2 regions of the Streptomyces sp. NPDC005955 genome follow, and region 2 is predicted to be linked to the other one. Evidence: riboswitches for the same ligand, from Rfam matches in the RefSeq annotation. Region 2 holds a riboswitch; the other holds the start of a gene.
The links. A riboswitch is a leader RNA that binds a small molecule or an ion and turns the genes downstream of it on or off. The one in region 2 is predicted to bind glycine.
Positions count from the first base shown of each region.

Region 1: linked by a shared signal. The riboswitch ahead of gcvT (glycine cleavage system aminomethyltransferase GcvT) and the one ahead of gcvP (aminomethyl-transferring glycine dehydrogenase) in region 2 are both predicted to bind glycine.

Region 1 covers NZ_JBIAIF010000018.1:104,234-107,632, forward strand. Annotated here, with positions in the region: gene ACFYOU_RS30980 (enhanced serine sensitivity protein SseB C-terminal domain-containing protein) at 1-634, opposite strand, end outside; gene ACFYOU_RS30985 (AAA family ATPase) at 723-1,409, opposite strand; glycine riboswitch at 1,676-1,769, shown strand; gene gcvT (glycine cleavage system aminomethyltransferase GcvT) at 1,926-3,041, shown strand; gene gcvH (glycine cleavage system protein GcvH) at 3,295-3,399, shown strand, end outside.
Region 2 covers NZ_JBIAIF010000014.1:9,428-12,826, reverse strand. Annotated here, with positions in the region: gene gcvP (aminomethyl-transferring glycine dehydrogenase) at 1-1,573, opposite strand, end outside; glycine riboswitch at 1,743-1,840, opposite strand; gene ACFYOU_RS27190 (PRC-barrel domain-containing protein) at 1,952-2,350, shown strand; gene ACFYOU_RS27185 (DNA polymerase IV) at 2,366-3,399, opposite strand, start outside.

The sequences.
Region 1 (3,399 bases), on a different contig from region 2:
TGAACAGGGCGGGGTCGCCGTCCTCCACGTTGGCCAGCGCCCGGCGGGCGGTGGTGACCACGCCCACCGATGCGAACTCGGCGGCCGCGGCGGTGAGGAAGTCCACCGGGTCCTCCTTCCAGTCGGGCTGGCGCAGCCGCACCCGTCCGCCGCTGCCGGGACCGTCCAGGGGGGTGCGACCGGCGCGGCAGAGCTCCGCGACGGCCGGGGGCGGCAGCGGGACGCCGACCGCTCCGCCGGGGTTGAGGACGATGCCGAGTTGCGGGGGCAGCCCCCGGGCGAACTCGACGGCCGGAGCGACCGTGCCGTCCATCCGGTCCCCGACGACCTGCCGGAACTGTGCGGCGGAGGTGAACACCGGGACGTACGCCTGGCCGTCGATCTCCAGGGTCGGCAGGTCCAGGGTGGCGCTGGCGGGCCCGCCGCCGTTGGGCAGCGGCACCCATATCGGGCTGCGGCCCAGCACCTCCACGATCCGTGCGGCGGCGGACGGCACCCCGACGGACGCGGCGAGCACCGCCTCCAACTCGTTGGCCGGCCATCCGTCCCCGGACGGGCCGTCGGTCGTGAGGGGGGCCGGGGGGTCGTACGCCCCGGAGGGCGAGGGGTGGGGGGCCTGGGCCGGAATCTCCATCGTCAACCACCTGATCGGTACCGCGCTGCGTCTGCGCCAGGCACCCTAACGCGAAGCCGCGGGCCCGGGGCGCGGAGGCGGGGGCGCGCTACCCGTCGAAGCGGATGGACCGCAGCGCGCCGCCCGCGGGACGGTCCAGCAGCACCGCGGAGGTGCAGCCGGACGGCAGGCTCCCGCGCTCCGCGTCCCGCACCAGGCGCCCGACCGCCCGCCGGTGCCGCGCGAAGGCGTACCGCGACACTCCGCGGCCCCGTTCGCGCTGCCCGCTGAGCGCGGTGTCCGGCGCGACGTCGAGCAGCAGCAGGTGCAGCGTCGTCCCCCGGACCCGGGCCTCGCGGGCGAGCCACCGGCGCACCCACGCCTGGGTCCCGCAGTCGTGGACCACCACGCTCGCCCCGGACCGCAGCGCCCGCCGCAGCGCCGTGAAGTGCGCGAGCCGCACCAGCGGCCGGTACAGGCCGTAGGGCAGCACCCCGGGCATCCGACGGGTCCAGCGGTCGCGGGTGTCCTGGGAGTCGATGCGGACGGCGGCGGGGACGTCGTCCGCGCGGACCGTCCGGGACATCAGGGTGGACTTGCCGCTGCCCGGGAGCCCGGACACCACGACGAGGTCACCGGGGGCGAAGCGCAGCGCGTGCGGCCCCCGGCCCGCCCGCTCCCGCAGATCACGGACGACCCCCGTGGCCCGCCCCCCGCACACCTGGGCGGCAGGTGCTCCCGACTGTTCGGGCAGCGCGACGCCCGAAGCGCTCACGTACCCCCTGGTCCTGTTCACCGTGATCGTCCCCTCCAGTCGGTCACGTGAGCCTTCCCCGTAGAGTGTAAAGAGCGGGTAATTTCGGATGCTCGTGATTTTCGTCCGGATACGGTCACGACGGCATGACGGCCCGTGGCCGCGCGAACACCCTCCGCCCCGCGGGGGCGCGACTGCGCCCCGACGGTCACCGCGGGTGGCCGGTGCCGGGGCGAAAGGGGGCCGCCGCCCTGCCCAGGGCGGCGAATGCGTGCAATGATGTGGCCGCCAACTGCATACCGGCCGCTTGAATCCGCGCGGGAGAGCCCTCGGTCCGACCGGGGCGCCGAAGGAGCAAGTCCCTCCCTTGAATCTCTCAGGCCCAGTTACCGCGCGGGCGAGGCACATCTGAAAAGCGGATCGCAGCGCCGTGGAGCGCGCGGTCCCACCCAAGGTGCAAACCGGGCCGCCGTCCGCGGCGTGGCTCCCGGCGAACCTCTCAGGTCCGATGACAGATGGGGAGGATCACCTCGCCGTCATGCCCTGGGAGCACTATCCATGAGCACCGCCCCCCGTCGTACCGCGCTCGACGCGCTGCACCGTTCGCTAGGCGCGACCATGACCGACTTCGCCGGCTGGGACATGCCCCTGCGCTACGGCAGCGAGCGCGACGAGCACCAGGCCGTACGCACCCGGGCCGGCCTGTTCGACCTCTCCCACATGGGCGAGATCACCGTCACCGGGCCGCAGGCCGCCCAGCTGCTGAACCACGCGCTGGTCGGCAACATCGCCACCGTCGGCACCGGCCGCGCCCGCTACACGATGATCTGTCGCGCCGACGGCGGCATCCTGGACGACCTGATCGTCTACCGCACCGGGGCCACCGAGTACCTGGTCGTCGCCAATGCGGGCAATGCGCAGACCGTCCTCGACGCGCTGCGCGAGCGGGCCGCCGGCTTCGACGCCGAGGTCCGCGACGACCGGGACGCCTACGCGCTGATCGCCGTGCAGGGCCCCGAGTCGCCCGGCATCCTGGCGGCGGTGACCGATGCGGACCTGGACGGCCTGAAGTACTACGCCGGCCTCCCGGGCACCGTCGCGGACGTTCCCGCACTGATCGCCCGTACCGGATACACCGGCGAGGACGGCTTCGAACTGTTCGTGGCGCCGGAGCACGCCGAGCGGATCTGGCGGGCGCTGACCGAGGCGGGGGCGGCGGCCGGACTGGTGCCCTGCGGGCTGTCCTGCCGGGACACGCTGCGCCTGGAGGCGGGCATGCCGCTGTACGGGCACGAGCTGACCGAGGCGCTGACCCCCTTCGACGCCGGGCTCGGCCGGGTGGTGAAGTTCGAGAAGGAGGGCGACTTCGTCGGCCGCGCCGCTCTGGAGGCCGCCGCCGAGAAGGCCGCGGCGAACCCGCCGCGCAAGCTGGTCGGGCTGGTCGCCGAGGGGCGGCGGGTGCCGCGCGCCGGGTTCGCGGTGGTCGCGGACGGCGCGGTGATCGGCGAGGTCACCTCGGGAGCCCCCTCCCCCACCCTGGGCCGGCCGATCGCCATGGCGTACGTCGACGCCGCGCACGCCGAGCCGGGCACGGCGGGGGTGGCCGTCGACATCCGGGGCACCCACGAGCCGTACCGGGTCGTGGCGCTGCCGTTCTACAAGCGCCAGAAGTAGCCGGCGCCGTCTGCCGCGCGCCAGCGGTACCGGGCGCCAGCGGTACCGGACGCAAGCGGCATCGGACGCCAGCCGGTAGTGGCACCGTCCACGAGGCGCCAGAAACAGGGGCTCCGCCGTCGCCGGACCCGTCCGGCGGGGCCACCGCCGGGCGCCGCCCGGTCGGGCCTCCCGCGGGCTCGTCCAGCGCCCGTCTCGCATACCAAGACATCCCGTTCCCCAGCACTCCCCCGCGTACAGGAGAATTCCCACCATGAGCAACCCCCAGCAGCTTCGCTACAGCAAGGAGCACGAGTGGCTGTCGGCCCCCGACGGCGACGGCGTGGCGACGATCGGCATCACCGAGTTCGCGGCAGGC
Region 2 (3,399 bases):
GCTCCATCTCGGTGGTGGCGTTGAGCTTCATCGTGCAGGAGCCGAGCGGGATCATGCCCCGGTCGAGGGCGTAGTCCCGGTCCGAGAGCCGGCGCAGGTAACGCAGCATCGCCGTCTCCGAGCGGTACTGCCGGAAGACGGGGTGCGCCAGGTAGTCGTCGGTGCGCAGCAGCGCCCCGGGCAGGGCGTCCACGACGGACGCGTCCAGGGCCTCGACGTCGGCGTCGGCGCCGAAGGCGGTCCAGACGATGCCGAGCTGGGCCCGGGTGGTGGTCTCGTCGCAGGCGATGCCCACGTGGTCGGCGTCCACCAGGCGCAGGTTGACGCCGCCCTCCCGGGCCGCGGCGACGACCTCGGCGGCCCGGCCGGGCACCCGTGCGGTGACCGTGTCGAAGAACGCGCCGTGCACGATCTCCGTGCCCGCCGCCCGCAGCCCCTCGGCGAGGATCGTCGCGTAGCGGTGGGTGCGGCGGGCGATCGTCCGCAGCCCTTCCGGACCGTGGTAGACGGCGTACATCCCCGCCATGACCGCGAGCAGCACCTGCGCGGTGCAGATGTTGCTGGTCGCCTTCTCCCGCCGGATGTGCTGTTCACGGGTCTGGAGCGCCAGCCGGTAGGCCCGGTCCCCGTCGCTGTCCACGGAGACGCCGACGAGGCGGCCCGGGAGGCTGCGGGCGAACTTCTCGTGGACGGCCATGTACCCGGCGTGCGGTCCGCCGAAGCCCATCGGCACCCCGAAGCGCTGGGTGGTGCCGACCGCGATGTCCGCGCCGAGCTCACCGGGCGGGGTGAGGAGCGTGAGGGCGAGCAGGTCGGCGGCGACGGTGACGACGGCACCCAGTGCGTGGGCCTGCGCGATCAGGGGCCGCAGCTCGCGGACCGCCCCGGAGGCACCCGGGTACTGGAGCAGGACGCCGGTGACCCCCCGCTCGGCGACCTCGGACGGGATGCCGGAGGACAGATCGGCGACGAGGACCTCGACCCCCGTGGGTTCGGCGCGGGTCCGGATGACGGCCACGGTCTGCGGCAGGGTGTCCGCGTCGACCAGGAAGACGCCGTTCTTGACCTTGCCGACCCGGCGCGACAGTGCCATGGCCTCGGCCGCGGCCGTGCCCTCGTCGAGGAGGGAGGCCCCGGAGGTGGGCAGTCCGGTCAGCTCCGCGACCACGGTCTGGAAGTTGAGCAGCGCCTCCAGCCGGCCCTGGGAGATCTCCGGCTGGTACGGGGTGTAGGCGGTGTACCAGGCCGGGTTTTCCATGACGTTGCGGAGGATGACCGGCGGCGTGAAGGTGCCGTAGTAGCCGAGGCCGATCATCGAGCCGAGCACCTCGTTGCGGTCCGCGAGGGAGCGCAGCTCGGCGAGGACCTCGGCTTCGGTGCGGGCCGCGGGCAGGTCCAGGGCCTCGGCGTTCTTGATGACCTCGGGCACCGCGGCCGCCGTCAGCTCGTCCAGCGAGCCGTACCCGACCTGCGCGAGCATCTTGGCGCGGGCCTCCACGTCGGGTCCGACGTGGCGCCGCTCGAACGGGATGCCCTGTTCGAGCTGGGCGAGGGGGGAACGGTTGACTGTCATGCGGGGGCCTCCTGGTCGGTACGACCTGCGAGGGGCACCGCATTGCGGGTGCCCGGACGGCCCTCCCCCTCTGTCATCTCAACCTGAGAGCTTCACCGGGCCGGAGCCCGACTTTCACCGTCGGTGAGGGCGGAGGCCGTCGGCCTTCCGCCCTGCTTTCCAGAGTGACCTCACCCGTGCGGTACTGGGGGCCTGAGAGATTCCGGGGAGGATTTGCTCCTTCGGCGCCCCCGGTCGTCAGCCGGGGAGCTCTCCCGCACAGGGTCAACAGCCGTTTCCACCCTACCAGCGGGCCCTCGCACGGGGCTTCGAGTGGCCGCCCGTCGAAATGTGGACTTTCGTAGTGCTTACGGATGAGTTGCGACCACTGGAGGGCACGTGCAGACCGACATCGATCCGCGCAACCTGATCGGCCGCAAGGCGTTCGACCTCCACGGCACGAAGATCGGCACGGTGGACGAGGTCTACCTCGACGACGCCACGGGGGTGCCGGAGTGGGCGGCGATAAGGACGGGGCTCTTCAGCCGTGACGCGTTCGTCCCGCTGGAGCCCAGCGAGCTGGTGGAGGGCACGTTGCGGGTGCCCTTCGAGCGGTCCCTGATCAAGGACGCCCCGGACTTCGGCGTCGGCCGCCACCTCTCGCCCCAGCAGGAGCTGCGCCTCTACCACCACTACGGGCTGAACCTGGCGTCCCCGGGCCCGGCGCCACCGGCGGTACGGGACTTCGGTGAGCTGGCCGGAGCGGGCGACGACCCGAAGCTCCCGGACGACCGCTAGGCCCCCTCTTCCGGATCAGGCCGGGTCGTCGGGGGCGGGGCGGTGCACCAGGGAGACCGGGCCGGAGGGTTCGAGGGCCGGGTCGTCCACGGCGAAGGTCCGCACCCGGCCCGGCCCGGAGTACGGGGTCTCGAACCGCACCGTCACCCGCCCCACGCCGCTCCCCTGCACCCAGCCCCGCCCGTACTCGGCGTGGTGCACGTCATGGCCGGCGGCCCACGGGGCGGGCGGACGGGCGCTCGTCGGTTCCGTGCCGTCGGGTGGGGCCGCGGGCTCCTCGGCGGCGGCTCCGTCGGCCTCGGTCCGGGCGCCCGCCGCCTGGGCGAACAGGTCCTCCTGGGTGTAGTCGGCGAGCCCGCTCACGCCCACCCCGAGGAGGCGCACGCCCCCGGTGGTGTCCACGGACTCCAGCAGCCGCGCGGCGGCCTCCCGCACCACCGAGGGATCGTCGGTGGGTCCGCGCAGCGTCTCGGAGCGGGTCAACGTCGAGAAGTCGTACCTGCGCACCTTGAGCACCACGGTCCGCCCGGAGTGTCCCGAGTCCCGCAGTCGCCGCACGCACCGATCGGCCAGCTGCTGGACCTCCCACCGCACCCGCGTGCGGTCGTGGATGTCCACGTCGTAGGTGTCCTCGACGGACACCGACTTCGTCTCCCGTTCGGCGACGACCGGCCGCTCGTCGTGCGCGAGGGCCATCGCGTACAGCGCCGCCCCGTGGGCCTTGCCCAGCAGCCGCACCAGTTCGTCGGCCCCGGCCTCGGCCAGTTCGCCGACCGTGGTGATCCCGGCGCGCCGCAGCTGGTCCCCGGTGGCGGGTCCGACCCCCGGCAGCACCCGGACGGGCATCGGGGCGAGCAGCGCCCGCTCGGTACCGACCGGTATCAGCAGCAGCCCGTCGGGCTTCGCCTCCTCCGAGGCGACCTTGGCCAGCATCTTGGAAGCCGCCAGGCCGACCGATCCGGTCAGCCCCGTGGTGGCCTTGATGTCGGCGCGCAGCCGGGTCCCGACCGAACGCGCCGACGCCTCGTCCCGGGCCGCTCCGGCCGCCT